Regions from separate parts of the Arthrobacter sp. 10N43 genome, predicted to be linked through region 1. Evidence: riboswitches for the same ligand, from Rfam matches in the RefSeq annotation. Region 1 holds a riboswitch; each other region holds the start of a gene.
The links. A riboswitch is a leader RNA that binds a small molecule or an ion and turns the genes downstream of it on or off. The one in region 1 is predicted to bind thiamine pyrophosphate.
Positions count from the first base shown of each region.

Region 2: it holds a riboswitch for thiamine pyrophosphate, as region 1 does, so the genes downstream of both, thiO (glycine oxidase ThiO) here and AC1DDO_RS02245 (bifunctional hydroxymethylpyrimidine kinase/phosphomethylpyrimidine kinase) in region 1, are expected to answer to the same signal.
Region 3: it holds a riboswitch for thiamine pyrophosphate, as region 1 does, so the genes downstream of both, thiC (phosphomethylpyrimidine synthase ThiC) here and AC1DDO_RS02245 (bifunctional hydroxymethylpyrimidine kinase/phosphomethylpyrimidine kinase) in region 1, are expected to answer to the same signal.
Region 4: it holds a riboswitch for thiamine pyrophosphate, as region 1 does, so the genes downstream of both, AC1DDO_RS19160 (ECF transporter S component) here and AC1DDO_RS02245 (bifunctional hydroxymethylpyrimidine kinase/phosphomethylpyrimidine kinase) in region 1, are expected to answer to the same signal.

Region 1 covers NZ_JBFTIA010000001.1:499,218-503,926, forward strand. Annotated here, with positions in the region: gene obgE (GTPase ObgE) at 1-168, opposite strand, end outside; gene rpmA (50S ribosomal protein L27) at 285-548, opposite strand; gene rplU (50S ribosomal protein L21) at 610-918, opposite strand; gene AC1DDO_RS02245 (bifunctional hydroxymethylpyrimidine kinase/phosphomethylpyrimidine kinase) at 1,288-2,940, opposite strand; TPP riboswitch at 2,923-3,020, opposite strand; gene AC1DDO_RS02250 (Rne/Rng family ribonuclease) at 3,165-4,709, opposite strand, start outside.
Region 2 covers NZ_JBFTIA010000004.1:399,000-403,708, forward strand. Annotated here, with positions in the region: gene AC1DDO_RS10090 (ferritin-like fold-containing protein) at 1-496, shown strand, start outside; gene AC1DDO_RS10095 (thiamine phosphate synthase) at 567-1,274, opposite strand; TPP riboswitch at 1,301-1,421, shown strand; gene thiO (glycine oxidase ThiO) at 1,415-2,740, shown strand; gene thiS (sulfur carrier protein ThiS) at 2,737-2,973, shown strand; gene AC1DDO_RS10110 (thiazole synthase) at 2,979-3,803, shown strand; gene AC1DDO_RS10115 (4a-hydroxytetrahydrobiopterin dehydratase) at 3,905-4,576, shown strand; gene AC1DDO_RS10120 (hypothetical protein) at 4,580-4,709, opposite strand, start outside.
Region 3 covers NZ_JBFTIA010000020.1:20,129-24,837, forward strand. Annotated here, with positions in the region: gene AC1DDO_RS21765 (amidohydrolase family protein) at 1-502, opposite strand, end outside; gene AC1DDO_RS21770 (GNAT family N-acetyltransferase) at 506-1,006, opposite strand; TPP riboswitch at 1,084-1,191, shown strand; gene thiC (phosphomethylpyrimidine synthase ThiC) at 1,187-3,007, shown strand; gene AC1DDO_RS21780 (alpha/beta fold hydrolase) at 3,004-3,738, opposite strand; gene ffh (signal recognition particle protein) at 3,809-4,709, opposite strand, start outside.
Region 4 covers NZ_JBFTIA010000013.1:67,297-72,005, forward strand. Annotated here, with positions in the region: gene AC1DDO_RS19130 (Na+/H+ antiporter subunit D) at 1-398, shown strand, start outside; gene AC1DDO_RS19135 (Na+/H+ antiporter subunit E) at 395-940, shown strand; gene AC1DDO_RS19140 (MrpF/PhaF family protein) at 937-1,215, shown strand; gene mnhG (monovalent cation/H(+) antiporter subunit G) at 1,205-1,588, shown strand; gene AC1DDO_RS19150 (DUF4235 domain-containing protein) at 1,698-1,961, opposite strand; gene AC1DDO_RS19155 (heme-degrading domain-containing protein) at 2,003-2,539, opposite strand; TPP riboswitch at 2,727-2,871, shown strand; gene AC1DDO_RS19160 (ECF transporter S component) at 2,937-3,584, shown strand; gene AC1DDO_RS19165 (ABC transporter ATP-binding protein) at 3,625-4,709, shown strand, end outside.

The sequences.
Region 1 (4,709 bases):
GGTGGTGGTCTGCGAGTCGACGCGCAGGATGACGTCGCCGCCGTTGCCGCCGTTGCCGCCGTCGGGACCGCCGAGGGGCTTGAACTTCTCCCGGTGAACGGAGACACAGCCGTGGCCGCCGGTACCGCCGGATACGTGCAGTACTACCCGGTCTACAAAGCTCGCCACGTAAATCTCCTCAGTGCTGTTCCCCGGACCCCCAAGAGGCCCAAGATGATTGTAATGCGGTTAAAACACCGGTGGAGCGGACCTAATGGCCCGCTCCACCGATTTAGAACTTATTGCTACTCTGCAGCTGCAGCAGCCACGATGTTCACAACGCGACGACCACGGCGGGTGCCGAACTCGACAGCACCGGGGGTCAGGGCGAACAGGGTGTCGTCCCCGCCGCGGCCGACGCCGGCGCCCGGGTGGAAGTGGGTGCCGCGCTGGCGGACGATGATCTCGCCTGCGGAAACTACCTGGCCACCGAAGCGCTTGACGCCGAGGTACTGGGCGTTGGAGTCACGACCGTTGCGAGTGGAACTCGCGCCTTTTTTATGTGCCATTTGAAATGCCTGCCTTCAAAAATTCTGGGAAATCTGCTGGAACCTGAACAGTAACGAAGGGTTACTTGATACCGGTGATCTTGACCTTGGTCAATTCCTGACGGTGACCCTGGCGCTTCTTGTAACCGGTCTTGTTCTTGAACTTCTGGATGACGATCTTCGGACCACGGAGGTCTTCGAGGATCTCAGCCGTAACCGTTACCTTGGCCAGGTCCGCAGCAGCAGACGTGACTTTGTCACCGTCCACCAGGAGCAGTGCGGGCAACTCAAAGGTGCTGCCGGCTCCACCGGGGACGCGGTTCAGGGTAACGAAGTCTCCAACGGAAACCTTCTCTTGGCGGCCGCCTGCGCGGACAATCGCGTACACCACTGGGGAACTCACTTCTCTCGACGTTTATTACTAGATTTGCGTGCGGAACCTGGGGCCAAATTGTTTGGACCGGCTCACGCTGTGCCTCAACGCCGGTGGATTCCCCGGGGGAACCCATGAGCTATCCCCGGAACAAATCCAGTTGAAATTCCAAACGGACAGTTCTCAGGGTCATAACCCAAGTGTTGGCGTAAGCACCGAAGATCTAGAATACGCTAATTTTGCCTTCGGCCGCAAATGAGGCTGGTTCCGGGGGCAGTCCGTGACAGGCGCCACAACGCCTAGACTCTGCGTTCTTGATGTTGTGTTGCCGCAACGACTTCCGGAACCGTGCCCCACCATCCTACCGGCTGCACAGGCCAGCTCGCGTCAGGCGTGCAACCGCGGCGCGTCGAAGAAGTCCACTTCGTAGCGTGAGGACTGCCGGAAGGCCAGGGCCATGGCTTCCCGCTCGCGCCCGGATGCCTGCCGGGCCGCCGTGTCCATGTACGCGATGGCCTGCCGGGTGGCTGCGGCGAAGTCCTCATCGGCGTAGGTCCGCAGCCAGTCGGCGTAGGGATGCCCGGCGGGTGCGCCGCCGGAAAGGAACTCCCGGTGCAGCGTGGCGCCGACCTCAGCGTAGAGCCAGAAGCATGGGAGGGCCGCTGCCACGAGGACCCCGTAGCTGCCGGACACCGAGGCGGCCAACAGGTGATCGACGTAGGACTTCGTTACCGGGCCCAAGGTGGCCCCCGTGGGGCGGGTGCTGAGCCAGGTACGGTGCAGCTCGGACTCGACTTCCAGGCAGGTCTGCGCGGACCTGGCCCAGAACAGCTGCTCGGCCTCGGTGGGGGCGATCGCGGCGGCGCGTGCCAGGACCCGGGAGTAGCCGTTGAGGTAGATGGCGTCCTGGGCGAGGTAGTAGGCGAATTCGTGCTCGGGCAGGGTCCCGTCGGCCAGGCCGCGGATGAAGTCCAGGGCGTAGATGGCGTCAAGATCGGCGGTGGCCCCCGCGCGCAGGGCCGCGGCGAACTCGCCCTCCCCCGGAGCGTGGCCCGCATCGGCGTCGCCCACATGACTGTGGCCGACGTGGTGGAAGTGATGGACCGGGCCGTTGCCGTTGCCGACGTCCAGAACCGAGGCTTCGCGGAGTGCGCCCAGCAGCCACGGCTTGACCACCCGCAGCGCCGCTTCCCAGTCCCCCACCCGGGCCTGCACGGTGGCCATGGCCGAGGACAGGGAGCAGCCTGTGCCGTGGCTGTTGCGCGTCGCGATCCGCTCCCCCGGCACCACCACCGTTTCGGTGCCGAGCAGGCCCCCGGTGTTGACCAGCGCATCCGGGCAGCCGGCGTCGCCGTCATTCCCGAGCCCGCCCTGGAGGTGCCCGCCCTTGACCAGGACGGTGGCGCCGGTCAGCGCGGCCAGCCGTTTGCCCTGCGCCAGGGCCTCGGCCCAGTCGGCCGCGACGGGTTCCTTGAGCAGGATTCCGAGTTCGGCGAGGTTCGGGGTGATGAGGTCCGCCAGCGGCAGGAGGGCCTGCAGGGCGGCCTCGGCCGATTCCTGCAGGAGCCGGTCACCGCTCGTGGCGACCATGACGGGGTCCAGGACGACGACTGCGGGGCGCACCTTCTCCAGCCAGGTGCGGACGGCGTCGATCACACCGGCGTCGCCGAGCATGCCGATCTTGACTGCGTCAATGCCGATGTCCTCGCTGATGGCCTCCAGCTGGGCCGTGAGGAACGCCGCCGGGGGTACGTGGACGGCGCGCACGCCCTGGGTGTTTTGGGCGGTCAGGGCCGTGATGGCGGCCATCCCGTAGCCGCCATTCGCCGCGATGCTCTTGAGGTCGGCCTGGATCCCGGCCCCGCCGGACGGATCGGACCCCGCAATCGCCAGCACGCGGGGAATGCGCGGCGGCGCGGGCGGGCGGACCCCAGAGGGCAAGAAACCGGAGGGCAAGAAACCGCCGGGCAGAAAACTGCCCGGCTGAAAATCACTGGGCGGCAATTCGGACGGATTGGATTTCGCGGACAAGTCAGACATCCCTTCGCCGGTGCTAACCGGACAGGTTCAACGGGTCTGGATCTCAGCCGGCCCGATGCGCGGCACCCCGTGTCAGTGTTCCAGCCTAGCCGTTGCCACCGGGCTGCCCCGTTAACGCACGTGCGGGCCCGGGCCGAGCGGACGTATTGTTACGCCCGCTCGGCCCGGACCCGCACCCCAACCAGTCGAAGTGACCGGCCGGGGACGTGATCAGCCGCGGAGGACTACAGCTCCGAGGCCGGTACTCCGACGCCGAGGATGATCGGCTCGTTGCCGGCAGGGATGGACGCCCGCTGGGCCGCGGCGGGCGCCTTGGCCTCGTGAACCGACCCGGCCGCGGCCGGACGTGTGGCCTCGCGGTGTTCCACGGAGGTCTCGTTGGCTGCGCCCTGGGCACGGCTGGCGCTGCGGTTGCGGCGTCCGCGGCGGCCACGAGTCGTGTCCGCTGCCGGTGAAGCCGGGGCTTCCGAGGCGGGCGCGGCTGCCGGCGCCTCGGGGGCCGCGGGTGCCTGGGCTGCGGCTTGCTTGTCGGCCTGCTTGTCGGCCTGCTCACCGGCGTCGGCCTCGCCCAGGTTGGCGAAGGCCTCGGTCAGCAGGTCCAGGGTCAGGGCCGGTGCCTGGGTGTCCTCGGCGTGCTCGACGAAGGGCAGGGCAACCTGCTCGCCGCCAAACGTCAGCACGGTCGCGGGACGCCCGGCTGCTTCGTCCGCGGCGGCGAGGTGCGTAACGGCGTCGACGGCGGCCTGCCGGGCCCCGGCGTCGCTGGCCGCGGCTGCCTCCCCATCGTGCAGGTGCGCGGCGTGCGCCGCGGCGGCAATGTTCGCCAGCGCAGCCCGGGTGGCTTCAGCCTTGGCGTGGCGTTCAGCTTCGGTGGGCTCGGCGTGGACGGCCGCGGGCGTGGACGGCGCGGACTCGGGGCCCTGGCCTCCCCTGCCGCGGCGGCGGCTCTTGCGCTCGGTGCGGGCAGCCGGCTGGGCCGCCTCGGTGCGCGGCACATAGTGCTCCGCGGCGACCGTGTTGGCGCGGCGGTGTTCCACGGGCTCGTCATGGGTGACGATGCCGCGGCCCGCGCACGCCTCGCACTGCTCGCCGAAGACTTCCAGCAGCCCAGTGCCCATCCGCTTGCGGGTCATCTGCACGAGGCCCAGCGACGTCACCTCAGCCACCTGGTGCTTGGTCCGGTCCCGGCCCAGGCACTCCACCATGCGGCGCAGCACGAGGTCGCGGTTGGATTCGAGCACCATGTCGATGAAGTCGATCACGATGATGCCGCCGATGTCGCGCAGGCGCAGCTGCCGGACCACTTCCTCGGCCGCTTCCAGGTTGTTCTTGGTGACGGTTTCCTCGAGGTTGCCGCCGGAGCCCGTGAACTTGCCGGTGTTGACGTCCACCACGGTCATGGCTTCGGTGCGGTCGATCACCAGGGACCCGCCAGAGGGCAGGAAGACCTTGCGGTCCAGGGCCTTGTGGATCTGCTCGTCGATGCGCCAGGCCGCGAAGATGTCCGTGTCCTTGGTCCACTTCTCGAGCCGGCCCACCAGGTCCGGAGCCACGTAGGTGACGTAGGCCTCGATGGTGTCCCAGGCTTCCTCGCCGGAGACGATCAGCTTGGAGAAGTCCTCGTTGAAGACGTCGCGGACCACCTTGATGGTCAGGTCAGGTTCGCCGTAGAGCAGCTCGGGGGCGAGGATCTTGGTGGACGTCGACTGGCTCTCGATGCCTTCCCACTGCGCGCGGAGCCGGTTGATGTCGTGGGTGAGCTCTTCCTC
Region 2 (4,709 bases), on a different contig from region 1:
CTACGAACTCATCCGGGCCCGGCTCGAGGATATGGGCCTGGACACGGAGGCTGCCATGCTGCCGTTCCAGCCCTCGGTGGACTTCTTCCATGAGCGCACACGCCCGGCGGACTGGTACGAAGCGCTCATGAAGGCCTACGTGATCGACACTGTCTCCGCGGACTTTTACAGCGCCGTCGGCGTGTACGTCGACGCCGGGACCCGGGAGCTGATCGCACAGGTCCGCTCCACCGGCGAGTCCACGGGTGTGCTGCAGGAGCGACTCAAGGCGGCCCTGGCCGATGACCCCCGGCTGGCGTCACGCCTGGCGCTGTGGGCCCGGCGCCTGCTGGGCGAGGTCCTGACCCATGCCCAGCGGGTGAGCCTTGAGCACGCATTCCTGGGCGGGCTGTCGGGACTGGACGACGCGGACGCCAGGGCGCTGGTGGTGGGCCTGACGGCCGAGCTCGCAGCGAACCACGCGCGAAGGATGGCGGGACTGGGGCTCCCCGGCTAGGTTCACTGCCCGGGACGGCCCGGTTCATGGCGGGGAACCTGCTCAGGAGTCAGCGTTCAGGAATCAGCGTTCAGGAGTCAGTGGCGTCCAGCGCCGCCAGCAGTGCACCGGCCGCGTGGGCCGGATCGTCGGCGTCGGTGATGGCCCGGACCACCACGATCCGCCGGGCGCCGGCGTCGACTACCTGCTCCACGTTGCCGAGGTCGATCCCGCCGATGGCAAACCACGGCAGCAGGCTTTCCGTCGGGCCGTCGGGGTTTCCGGCACCCTCGGCGTTCGCCTGGCCGGTCGCCTGGGCGGCGTAACGCACCAGGTCGAGGCCGACGGCGGCGCGTCCCGGCTTGGTGGGAGTCGCCCATACTGGCCCCACACAGAAGTAGTCCAGTCCCTTGCGGCCGGGAGAAGCAGCCACGGCTGCGTCCACCTGTTCAGGGGTGTGGGTGGACAGGCCGATCACGGCGTCTTTGCCCAGGAAGCCGCGGGCTGCGTCCAGCGAAATGTCCTTCTGGCCGATATGGAACACCGGGGCCCCGGACAGGGAGGCGATGTCCGCCCGGTCGTTGACGGCCCACAGCCGTCCGTGGCGCTGCGCCGCGGCGTGCAGGACTTCGAGGAGTTCCAGTTCCTCGGCCGCCTCGAGCGACTTGTCGCGCAGCTGGATGATGTCCACTCCGCCGGCGAAGGCGGCGTCCACGAAGTCCTCGAAGTCGCCGCGGTCCCTGCGGGCGTCGGTGCACAAGTAGAGGCGGGCGGTGGTGTGGAGGTGGTCCTGGCTCATGGGACCAGCCTAGTTCCTCTAAACTGGGCGCATACCGCGGGAGCCCGCAGCAGCCATGGAGCCGCTGCCCGGCTGAGAGGGCGTCAGAGCCGACCGCTTGACCTGATCCGGCTAGTACCGGCGTAGGGAAGGAATTTTTCATGGGCACGCAAGTAGGCTCACAAGCCGGCCGTGAAGCCGTGGCCGCAGATGACGCCACCGCCCGGGATTGTTACACCGGAGCCGTATCCACTGACGGAATCACCGCAGGGGACGTCACCGCAGACGTTGCCGTGATCGGCGGCGGGGTGATCGGCCACGGCATCGCCTTCGAGGCCAGCCGCGCGGGCCGGTCCGTGGTCCTGATCGATGATGTTCCCGGTACAGGAGCGAGCTGGGCCGCGGCCGGCATGCTCGCCCCTGTCAGCGAGCTGCACTACCAGGAGGAGCAGCTGCTGGAACTGATGCTCGAGTCTTCCCGGCTGTGGCCCGGATTCGCGGCCGGGCTCGACGCCGGTCCCGCCGGCCAGGACTCCCGGACGGGTACCGGGTATTTGACGACCCCGACCCTCGCCGTCGGGGCGGACGCGGCGGACCGGCGCGCGCTCGCGGACCTGAGGGAAGTCCAGAAAGCCTCCGGCCTCAGCGTGGAACCGCTGACAGTGCGCGAGGCACGGGGCCGGGAGCCCCTGCTGAGCCCCGGCATCTCGTGTGCCTTCGACATCCCGGCCGACCACCAGGTGGATCCCCGCCTGCTGATCGCCCGGATTGCCGGCGTCCTGGCCGCGGAGGACCGCGGCAGCTTCATCCGGCGGCGCGCTGCAGGGCTGCTGTGGCAGGACGGCAACGTTGCAGGGGTCCGCCTCGATGGCGGCGGTACCGTACGCGCCGCGGAAACCGTGGTCGCCAACGGGCTCGGCGCCGCCGATCTTGATGAATTGCCCGCCGGGCTCACCCTGCCGCTGCGGCCCGTCTACGGTGACATCCTCCGGCTCCGCGTGCCCGCGCACCTGCAGCCGCTGCTCACTGCCACCGTGCGGGGGATGGTGCGCGGGGTCCCGGTGTACATCGTGCCCCGCCAGGACGGCACCGTGGTGATTGGCGCCACCCAGCGCGAGGACGGCCCGTCGGATCCCCAGGCCGTGTCGGCCGGCGGCGTCTACCAGCTGCTGCGGGACGCCCAGCAGCTGGTGCCCGCCGTCGCCGAACTCGAGCTCCTGGAAGCCACGGCGCGGCCCCGGCCAGGCACGCCGGACAACGCCCCGCTGCTGGGCCGGGTTGCCCGCCCGGACGGCGGGGATGTCCCCGGACTCATCATCGCCACAGGTTTCTTCCGGCACGGCGTCCTGCTCACCCCGGCGGCTGCCGCCGTATGCCGCCAACTCATGGACGGGACGCCGGACCCGCGCTGGGCCGGTTTCCGCCCCGACCGTTTTTCCCGCATCCCGGACACGTCCGGGGACAGTCCCAAGAAGGAAGCAGCATGAACATCAGACTGAACGGAACGGAGCAAAGCGTCGCCGACGGCGCCTCCGTCAGCACCCTCGTCAGCCAGCTCACGGGCCGGAGCATCGGCCCCGACGGCCAGGCCGCCGACGGCCGGAAACTCGGTGTCGCCGTGGCCCGCAACGCCGAAGTGGTGCCGCGCAGCCAGTGGCACGCCACGGCGCTCGCCGACGGCGACGACGTCGAACTTGTCACGGCAGTCCAGGGAGGATGACCAGCATGAACGAGACCACACTGGCAGGAACACCGGCCGTGCAGGCGCGCGGGGCGGTGGCCGATCCATTGGTGATCGATGGCGTGGCGCTTGGGTCCCGCCTCATCATGGGCACCGGCGGCGCGCCGAGCCTGGACGGGCTGGGTGCGGCGCTTGTTGCCTCCGGAACCGAGCTGACCACGGTGGCGATGCGCCGCTATTCGCCGGCGGAGACGGGCTCGCTGTTCCAGCTGCTCGAGGACCAGCAGATCCGGGTGCTGCCCAACACGGCCGGCTGTTTCACCGCCAAGGACGCCATCCTCACAGCCGAGCTGGCCCGCGAAGCCCTGGAAACGGACTGGGTCAAACTCGAAGTCATTGCCGACGAGCACACCCTGCTGCCGGACGCCGTCGAACTCGTGGACGCAACCGAACAGCTTGTCGCCCGCGGCTTCAAGGTCTTCGCCTACACCAATGACGACCCCGTGCTTGCCCTCCGGCTGGAAAACCTCGGCGCCACGGCCGTGATGCCGCTGGGCGCCCCGATCGGTACCGGCCTGGGCATCCTGAACCCGCACAATATCGAGCTGATCGTCTCGCGGGCGTCCGTGCCGGTGGTCCTGGATGCCGGAATCGGCACGGCCTCGGACGCGGCGCTGGCGATGGAACTTGGCTGCGATGCCGTGCTGCTGGCAACGGCCGTGACCCGGGCCCAGAACCCCGTGCTCATGGGGGAGGCCTTCAAACACGCTGTCATCGCCGGTAGGCTGGCAAAAAAGGCCGGCAGGATTCCGCGCCGCGAGCACGCCCTGGCGTCCTCGGCGATGGAGGGCCGGGCCGAGTTCCTGTAGGCGATTTCCTGTAGGACAGGGTCCGGCTTTGCCTCCGGCCCATTCGCCGCCAGTTCATTCGCCGATCCAGTTCATTCGCCCAACCAGCACAGGAGCCTGCAGTGGCAGCCACGGACGACGTCCTTACCCGGCCACAGATCGATCAGGCCCTGGCGGGCCTTCCGGATTGGCGGTACCGCCTGGGCGGCCTGGTGACGGTCTACAAATGTCCGACGTCGGCCGCGGCGCTGGAGCTTGTTGCCGCCGTCGGGCGCGTGGCCGAGGACCAGAACCACCACCCGGACCTGGACTGGCGCTACAACCGCGTGTTCCTGCGCTTCACCTCGCACGACGCGGGCACGGAGGTCACGTCCCGGGACGTCCGGGCCGCGGCGGCAGTCAGCGGGGCGGCCCAGGGCGTCAGTGCCGCCGCAGAGCCGGGCCTGTACCGGACGGTGGACATCGCCATCGATTCGGAGGACCCCGCCGGAGTTTCGGAGGTTTGGCGGATCGCCCTCGGCTACCGCAAGGGCCGGTTCGGCGACCTCGTGGACCCCTACGGACGCGGGCCCGGACTGTGGTTCCAGGAGACCTCCACCCCGAACGCCAACCGCATCCACCTGGACATCCACCGGAGCAAGGCCGAATCCGGGCCCGTCCTGGAAAAGACTGCGGCGACCGGGGCCTTAATGAACCGTGACCACGCACCCAAGTGGGTGGTGGTCACGGATGCGCAGGGTAACCGGCTGTGCCTGTGCACCGAGGACGGCCACGGGCCGGACCTGCCGGCGTAGCGCCTAGAGCTTCAGGATGGCGGTGAGCCGATCGGTGTCCTGCCGGGTCCGGGATTTGCCCAGGTAGATAACGGCCGCGATCGACGCCGCCGCGCCGAAGACCATCGGCAGGATCCACGGGATCCAGGTCAGG
Region 3 (4,709 bases), on a different contig from region 1:
GGGCCGGAAAGCTGGCGGCGAGGTCGCCGACGTCGCGGTCGATCCAGTCCCCCACCAGCTTGACCCAGCCATCGCCTGCACGGGCCTGCTTCCGTACGGCCTCGACGAGATCGCCGGGCTCGACCTCGACGGCCAGGCCGCGCAGGTAGCGCCGGGCCCTGGCGATGTGCCGGCCGGAGCGGATGATCCGGGGAAGGTCCTGGCGCTGCTGGAGCCAGCGGGTGTCGTGGACGGCGCCGGCATCGCGGACCAGCAGCGTCCCGGCGTCGCGGTCCGCCAGGGCTTGGGATTCCGCGGTGGCCTCGGAGACGTCCCCGCCCGGGCCAAGGCCGATGTGGCAGTGTGCGTCCACGAGCCCGGGCATGACCCAGCCGTCCAGCACGCGGTCCGGCGCGTCGGCGGGACGGTCGAAGGTCAGCAGGCCGTCCACCGCCCAGAGCCCGCGGCGTTCCTGGTCCGCCGCGGTGAGGATGGGGCCGGTGAACTCGATGATGCTGGTCATGGCCTACAGCCTAATCCGCATGACGATCCGCCGGCCCAGCCCATCCAGGCCCAGTTGCGCTTCGTGGATCCGCAGGGCGCCCAATGCCGGCCCCGGCTCGGCGAGTTCCTCAAAGCCGCAGCTTGCGTAAAACGGGGCATTGAACGGAACGTCCGCGAAAGTGCACAGCGTCATCCATGCATAGCCCCGGCCGCGGGCCGCGTCGATGGCCGAGTGAACCAAGGACCGCCCAATCCCCCGTCCGGCAGAGTCCGGATGTACGGAGAGTTGTTCCAGGTGGGCCTGGCTGCCGACTTCGTCCACGCGGGCGAATCCCACAGGCGGGCTTCCGGCGACCAGTACGAAGAGCGGCTCAACCGGCGTCGTCATTTCCGGGGACGGGAGCGCCTGGTTCCCCAATGCCGCTTCAAGGAGGCGGTCGGCCGCGGCCTCGAGAACCGGCAGCGCCGCGAGGTCTTCCGGCGTCGCCGTCCTGGTGCGGGGCACGGGCCCGGGCAGAGTCACAATTCCACGCTAACACTGCCGCCTGGCCGGGTGCCGTCACACTCGGCAGGCTTCCAGTGGGCCTGTGGTAGCTTCGTCTACGACCACACGGGTGCCCTTGCAGGGGCTGAGATCGGGCTAGCGCAGCCTGCGACCGTTGAACCTGTCCGGGTAATGCCGGCGAAGGAAGTGAGTAATCCTTTGAGCACCACAGAAACACAGCACAGCCCTGCCCAAAAGAAGCCAGCAGTCACTACCCAGTCGCTGAAGTCCCACTCGCTGGCCTTCACCGCGGATCCGGAGCACGGCATCCGCGTCCCGGTGACCGAGATCGCCCTGGAACCCTCCCCGGGCGGTGTCGCGAACGCTCCGTTCCGGGTCTACCGCACGGCCGGCCCGGGCAGCGATCCGGTCCGCGGGCTGGAGCCGTTCCGGGCTCCCTGGATCGAGGCGAGGGCGGACACCGAACCCTACGCCGGCCGGGAACGGGAGCTTCTCGATGACGGCAAGTCGGCGGTCCGCCGGGGTGCGGCGTCGGCCGAATGGCAGGGCGGGCGCCCGGTGCCGCGCCGCGCCGTCGAGGGCAGGACCGTCACGCAGATGCGCTACGCCCGCGACGGCGTCATCACCCAGGAAATGCGGTTCGTCGCGCTGCGCGAGAACTGCGATGTGGAGCTGGTGCGCAGCGAGGTGGCCGCGGGCCGCGCGATCATTCCTAACAACGTCAACCACCCCGAATCGGAGCCGATGATCATCGGCAAGGCGTTCCTGGTGAAAATCAACGCCAACATCGGCAACTCGGCCGTGACCAGCTCCATCGCCGAGGAGGTCGACAAACTCCAGTGGGCCACGCAGTGGGGCGCGGACACGGTGATGGACCTCTCCACCGGTGATGACATCCACACCACGCGCGAGTGGATCATCCGCAACTCCCCCGTGCCCATCGGCACCGTCCCGATCTACCAGGCGCTGGAGAAGGTCAACGGTGAGGCCAACGCCCTAACCTGGGAGATCTTCCGGGACACCGTGATCGAACAGTGCGAGCAGGGCGTGGACTACATGACCATCCACGCCGGGGTGCTGCTGCGCTATGTGCCCCTGACGGCCAACCGGGTCACCGGCATCGTCTCCCGCGGCGGCTCCATCATGGCCGGCTGGTGCCTGGCGCACCACCAGGAGAACTTCCTGTACACCCACTTCGACGAGCTGTGCGAAATCTTCGCGAAGTACGACGTCGCGTTCTCCCTGGGTGACGGGCTGCGGCCCGGCGCGACGGCGGATGCCAACGACGCGGCGCAGTTCGCCGAGCTGGACACCCTGGCCGAGCTCACGCAGCGGGCCTGGGAGTTCGATGTGCAGGTCATGGTGGAGGGTCCCGGGCACGTGCCCTTCCACCTGGTCCGGGAAAACGTGGAACGCCAGCAGGAACTCTGCAAGGGCGCACCCTTCTATACGCTCGGGCCGCTGGTCACCGACATTGCGCCCGGTTATGACCACATCACCTCGGCGATCGGCGCCACCGAGATTGCCCGCTTTGGCACCGCCATGCTCTGCTACGTCACGCCCAAGGAGCATCTCGGGCTGCCGAACAAGGATGACGTGAAGACCGGGGTGATCACGTACAAGATCGCCGCCCATGCCGCCGACCTCGCCAAGGGCCACCCCGGCGTCCACGAACGAGACGACGCCCTGTCCAAGGCGCGGTTTGAGTTCCGCTGGCGGGACCAGTTCGCCCTGTCCCTTGACCCGGTGACGGCCGAGGCCTTCCACGACGAGACGCTTCCCGCGGAGCCGGCCAAAACCGCGCACTTCTGCTCGATGTGCGGTCCCAAGTTCTGCTCCATGCGGATCAGCCAGGACATCCGGGATGAGTACGGTACCGGCAACTATGGTTCTGTCGATTCGCAGGCTGCCCTGGCGCAGATGGCGGCCGGGATGCGGGCGAAGAGCAGCGAGTTCCTCGCCTCCGGCGGCAAGGTCTACCTGCCGGAGCCTGCCGTGGGCGGACCGACAGCGTCCTAGCAGGCCCGGGCGTGCTGGTGCCGGCTGACCTCGGCGATGAACGATCGGATCGTCCGGTCGCCGTCCGTTGAATCCTGGGGCCGGTGCCCGCCCGCGGCCGTGCGGTGCAGGGCGCCGGTCTCGCGCAGGTAGCCGGCGATTTCCTCATACAGCGGTTCCCAGCCGCCGGTCAGGACCAGCGTCGGCACGCCCGGCACGATTTGCAGCGGCGCCTCCCACGGCGGGGCCTGCAGCCGCAGCCGGCGCGCCGCGCGGAGCGCCTCCGGCGTCGTGGCCCCCGGGGCCTCGGCCGCGAACGCGCGGCGGATGAACTCGCGCTGGAAGTCCTCGTCGCTGAGGTTGTGCCGGACATCGTAGAGCGGCTGCATAAGGGCCCGGTGCGCGGCGGTGGCCGGGAGTTCCGCGGTCAAGGACAGGCAGGCCGGCTCCACCAGGGTCAGCGACTGGACGAGGTCGGGCCGTTCGACGGCGGCCATCATGGCGGCGATGGCGCCCTGCGAATGGGCCACCACATGGCCGCCGGCCTCGCCGCGGCCATCGTCCGCCAGCGAGGCGAGCACGATGGCGGCGTCGGCGGCGAAGTTGGTTTCCAGCGGTTCCGCGACGGCATCAAAACCGTGCCTCCGCAGGAACAGGGCGTCGTAGTCCAGCGCCATTCCGTGCTGCTTGGGCCAAGCGGCGGCGCCGAAGCTGCCATCCCCGTGGACGAAGACTACGCGCTGCTTGAACATTGTCTAACCCTATGGCACATCAGTGCTGATGCCGCCGGCGACACAGTCCCGGCGGCATCAGCAGCTGCAGCTACTTGCTGCCGCCGAGGAACTTGTCGAAGCCCTTGGGCAGGTTCAGCTGGGACGGATCGAAGTCGCCGCCCTGCTGGCCGAACGACGCTCCGGTGGGCAGGGCCTTGGCGCCGGCGGCACGCCGGGCCTCGGCGTCGCGCAGTTCCTGCGCGGCCTTGGCCGGGTTGCCGGAGCGTGCCTTCTTCTTGGGCGCGGATTTGGCTCCCTTGCGGGCACCGCCCCCGCCGCCCATCCCGGGCATCCCCGGCATTCCGGGCATGCCGCCGCCGGCAGCCATCTTCTTCATCATCTTCTGGGCCTGGGCGAAGCGCTCCAGCAGGCCGTTGACCTCGGAGACGTGCACGCCCGAGCCGCGGGCGATGCGGGCCCGGCGCGAGCCGTTGATGATCTTCGGGGCCACGCGCTCGTGCGGGGTCATGGAGCGGACAATGGCCTCGACCCGGTCGATCTCGCGCTCGTCGAACTGCTCGAGCTGCTGCCGGATGTTCTGCGCACCCGGCATCATCATGAGCATTTTCTTCATGGAGCCCATGTTGCGGATCTGCTGCATCTGGGCGAGGAAGTCATCGAGCGTGAAGTCTTCCTGGTCGGCGAATTTCTTCGCCATCCGGGCCGCTTCGTCCTTGTCCCAGGACTTCTCGGCCTGTTCGATCAGGGTGAGCACGTCACCCATGTCCAGGATGCGCGAGGCCATCCGGTCCGGGTGGAAGAGCTCGAAGTCGTCCACGCCTTCGCCGGTGGACGCGAACATGACCGGCTTGCCGGTCACCGATGCGACGGACAGCGCGGCACCGCCGCGGGCGTCGCCGTCGAGCTTGGACAGCACGATGCCGGTGAAGTTGACGCCTTCGTCGAAGGCCAGGGCGGTGTTGACGGCGTCCTGGCCGATCATGGAGTCG
Region 4 (4,709 bases), on a different contig from region 1:
TGCTGACCCTGCTGGCGATCGCGAGGGTCTGGAACCGGGCGTTCTGGCGCAAGCCCGAGGACGCCGAACACCCCGATCCGGTGCTCCTGGCGGCCCCGGCGGACTCCGCCACCGGGGACCGGGCCGGCCGGGCGAACGTAACCCTGCTGCCGCGCACCATGGTGGGCTCCACCCTGGGCCTGGTGGTCTTTGGCGTGGCCCTGACGGTCTTTGCCGGACCGCTGTTCAGGGTGGCAGACCAGTCCGCCGCAGAAATGCTGGACAGGTCCCCCTACATCCATGCCGTGCTGGGCCAGGACGCACCTGTGCCGCCGGTGCCAGGTCAGGTCCAGTTAGGCCAGGTCCAGCCAGGGCAGGCCCCGCCCGGCCAGGTCCAGGAGCAGGGCGGCGGGAAATGAGCCGGAAAAGGATCTCGCTGCGCCAAGAACTGCCGCTGCTGGTGTGGCTGGTTTTCGTCTGGGGCGCATTGTGGCAGAACTTCAGCCCCGGCAATCTCCTCTTCGGGGCCCTCATCGCCGTGCTCGTGGCACGCATTTTCTACCTGCCCCCGGTGGAGCTCGGCGGCCGCTTCAACGTGCTCCGCGCCGTCCCCTTCGTCCTCATCTTCCTAGGAAAAGTCGTCGCGGCCAGCTTCCAGGTCCTGTACCTCGCCGTGGCCCGCGGCCCCAAAGTCGTCAGCGCAATCGTCGCCGTGCCGCTGCGGAGCCATTCCGACCTCCTGGTCACGGCCACCGGGCACGTGATCTCCCTGATTCCGGGATCCCTTGTGGTGGAGGTGGACAGGTCCACGTCCACGCTCTACATCCACGGCATCAACGTCCGCAACGCCCAGGACGCGGCCAAGCTGCGCAAGGAGGTCCGGGACACCGAGGCGGGGCTGATCAGGATCATGGGCTCCAAAGACGAACTCTCCGCCCTTACCCAGGAGGTCACCGCATGATGCAGATCGTCCTGACGGTGACCGCCGTCGTACTTTCCCTTGCCGCGCTGGGGGCGATCATCCGGATCGCGCGGGGCCCCTCACTGCTGGACCGTGTCCTCGCCGCCGACGTGCTGCTGGCCATCTTCGGCGCGGCCCTGTGCATCGACATGGCTGCCAACCGGCACCTGAACAACCTGATGCTGCTGGTGGCGATCTCCCTGATCGGCTTCGTCGGCTCGGTCACCTTCGCCCGGTTCGTGGCCGACCGGAGGGAGAGCGTCCGTGAATCCTGACACAGTGATCGACTCCGTCTCGGCCGTGTTCATGGTGACCGGCGCCCTCATGTCCCTCGGCGCCGCTGTCGGGCTGTTGCGCTTCCCGGACCTCATGAGCCGGATGCATGCCGCCACCAAACCGCAGGTCCTGGGACTGTTCCTGCTGCTGGCGGCCCTTGGCCTGCAGATGCGCACCTGGTGGGTGTGGCCCGTGCTGGTGGTGGCGTGGCTCTTCCAGCTGCTGACCGTCCCCGTATCGGCCCACATGGTGGGCCGGGCCGGTTACCGGACCAAGCACCTGCACCCGGAGCTGCTGACCTCCGACGAGCTCGAGGCAGTGGTCCAGCAGGCGGCCGCCAAGCACGGAGCGGACGACGGCGACGCCGGCTGACCGAAACGGCTGACCGCAGCGTCTAATCCGGAGGGGGCCAGCCAGGTCCGTCCAGCCAGGTCCGCGCAGCCCGAGCCGCCCTGACGATGTCCGGCCATACGATGCCTGTTTAGACGATGTCCTGGGTTTTGGAGAAGCGGGTGATCGCCCGCTGCGTGCCGCGGTTGGCGAGCACCTGGATGATGGCGCTGACCGATGCCGAGATCAGGGCGAACGTCAATGCCGTGCGCAGCGTGGTGGGGACGTCGTCGTCGTGGCCCTTGGGCGGCTTGTTGCCCGTGGACTTTTCCCAGATGGTGTCCACCAGCTTGGTGCCGGCAAAGCCGGCCGCGAGGCTGACGCCAGTGCCGAGCAGCTTGATGAGGATGGTCATTCTTCGGTCTCCTTGGGGCGGGAACAGGGGCTACCCCCAGCCTAGCGTTCCGGTGTGAGGACGTTCCGCAGGGCCTCGACAACAAGATCGTGGTCCGCCTTCTGGGGCAGGCCGGAGACGGTGACGACCGCGACGGCGCCCGTGCCGCGGACGTAAATGGGAAACGCTCCGCCGTGGGCGGCGAACTCCATCTGGTCGAACCAGGCGTTGTCCTCGATCCTGCCGCCGGCAGCGCGGGCGCGCAGGCCCACCAGCAGGGACGGGACCTCGTAACGCATGGCCGTGCGCTTCTTGGCGTTGATCCAGCGTTCGTTGTCCGGCGTGGCGCCGTCCAGCGCGGCGTGGAAGAGCACCTGCTCGCCCTTGGTGATGTCGACGGCGATGGGCAGCGAGCGTTGCCTGCCCAGCTCTACGAGGAGGAGTCCGAGGTCCAGGGCATCGTCCTTGCTGAACGAGGCGAACTGGAGGGCCTCCATCTCGGCCAGCACGCGGCCGATGAGCGCCGCGAGGGATCCCTGCGGCTGCGGCTCGCTCGAATCGGGGTCGTATTCCCCGGAGGGATCTGGTGTGAGCGTCAAAATAGTCCAGCTTTCCGGTGCGTGACTGGGCCGCCCGCAGGCGGGTCCGGGTGTCCGACACGTCGACTCTACCAAGCGGCAATTCCCGGCCGCGGCGACCGGCTTTGCCCGGCCGCGGATTGTGACGGCACGCCACTGAAAACCCGGCCGTCCGGGTGTAAACTGAGCCAGCCCACAAGGGCAGAATAATTTACGACAGGGGAGCGCCGCCGTCGGGCATCGCCGGAAAAATCCGGGGAAAACCGCTGGTGGGCGCTGAGAGTGCGGACAGCCGCAGACCCTCGAACCTGATCCGGTTAGTACCGGCGCAAGGGAGTCGAGATCTCAGGGTGCGCGGAGGGCGGCGGAAGCCGAACCGGCCGGAGCATCCTCCCCTCCTGTTCCTCAGGAGGACGACATGACAGATATTTCAGCACAGCATGGTTCCACCAGCCGCCCAGCCGCCCGCCGCAACTACACCTGGCGTGTGGTGGACATTGTGGTGGCCGCCTTGATCGCCGTTGCCGGCGGCGTCATCTTCTGGGCCTGGTCCCAGGGCGCGAACCTGATTTCAACCCCGGTCAACGCCATCTACCCGCCGCTCAGCGGACTCTACGCCGGCGGCTGGATGATTCCGGCCGTATTGGGCATGCTCATCATCCGCAAGCCGGGTGCGGCGCTCTTCTGCGAGAGCGTGGCGGCCACGGGCGAGCTCATCATGGGTTCCCAGTACGGCACCACGGTGCTGATCTCCGGTGTGCTGCAGGGCCTTGGCGCGGAGCTGGTCTTCGCGGCCTTCCTCTACACGAAGTTCAACCTGCCGGTATCTCTGCTGGCCGGGGCGGGTGCGGGCCTCTTCTGCGGCCTGAACGATTCCTTCCTCCCGTGGGGCTGGAACATCGCCTACGAAGCCGGCGACAAGCTCGCCTACATCGTCTTCACCACCATCTCCGGTGCAGTGATTGCCGGCGGACTGTCCTGGCTCGCCACCCGAGGCCTGGCCAAGACAGGCGTGCTGGGCTCCTTTGCCTCCCGCAAGGCCGCCACGGAGCCCGTCTTCTCCTGAGTCGACTGCTGAACCTACATCTGAAACCTGCAGACGACTCATGAGACCTTCACCGGAAGTCAGGCCGGCCGCCGTCACGGCCCGCGGCTGGGGCTGGCGGCACGCCGGAAGGCCCCGGCCCGCGGTCAGCGGCCTTGACCTGGACATCCGGCCGGGGGAGCGCGTGCTCCTGCTCGGCCCCTCCGGCGCCGGCAAATCGACGCTGCTCCACGCCCTGGCCGGCGTGCTGGGGGACGGCCCGGCCGGGCCTTCCGGCGACTCCGGCGACTCCGAAGATTCCGACGAGACCGGAAGCCTGCTGATCGACGGGGTCCCGCCGCGGGCGCAGCGCGGCCGCGCCGGGCTGGTGCAGCAGGACCCGGAAACGCAGGTGGTGCTGTCCCGCCTCGGCGACGACGTCGCCTTCGGGGCTGAGAACCTCGCCGTCCCGGCGGAGGAGATCTGGCCTCGGGTGGGCGAGGCGCTCGAGGACGTCGGCCTGGGCAGGCTGCCGCTGGACCATCCGACGTCGGCGCTCTCCGGGGGACAAAAGCAGCGGTTGGCGCTCGCCGGGATCCTCGCGATGCGGCCAGGGCTGCTGCTGCTTGATGAGCCGACGGCCAACCTGGACCCCGCGGGCGTTCTGGAGGTCCGCGACGCCGTGGGCCGCTGCCTGGACAAGACCGGCGCCACCCTGGTGGTCGTGGAGCACCGGGTGGCGGTCTGGAAGGACCTGGTTGACCGGATCGTGGTGCTCCAGCCCGGCTCCGCCACGGACTCCGGGGTCCTGATCGACGGGCCGCCGGACCGGGTCCTGGCCCAGGCGCGGGACATGCTCATCGGTGCCGGCGTGTGGGTCCCGGGCCACGTGCCGGCAACGCGGGCGCGGCGGCAGGCGCCCGGCGCAGGTCAGCTCCTGCTGGAGGCGGAAGGCCTCGCGGTGTCCCGCGAGCGGCCGCGGCGGGCCGGGCTGCGCGAGCGGTTCCGCACGATCGCGCCGCGTCCGGTCCAGTCCGGGGTATCTGCCCAGGTCCGTGCCGGGGAGGCCCTGACCATCACGGGGCCGAACGGCTCGGGGAAGTCCACCCTGGCGCTGACGCTCGCCGGTCTCCTGCGGCCCGTTGCGGGGACGGTCACGGCCGCGCC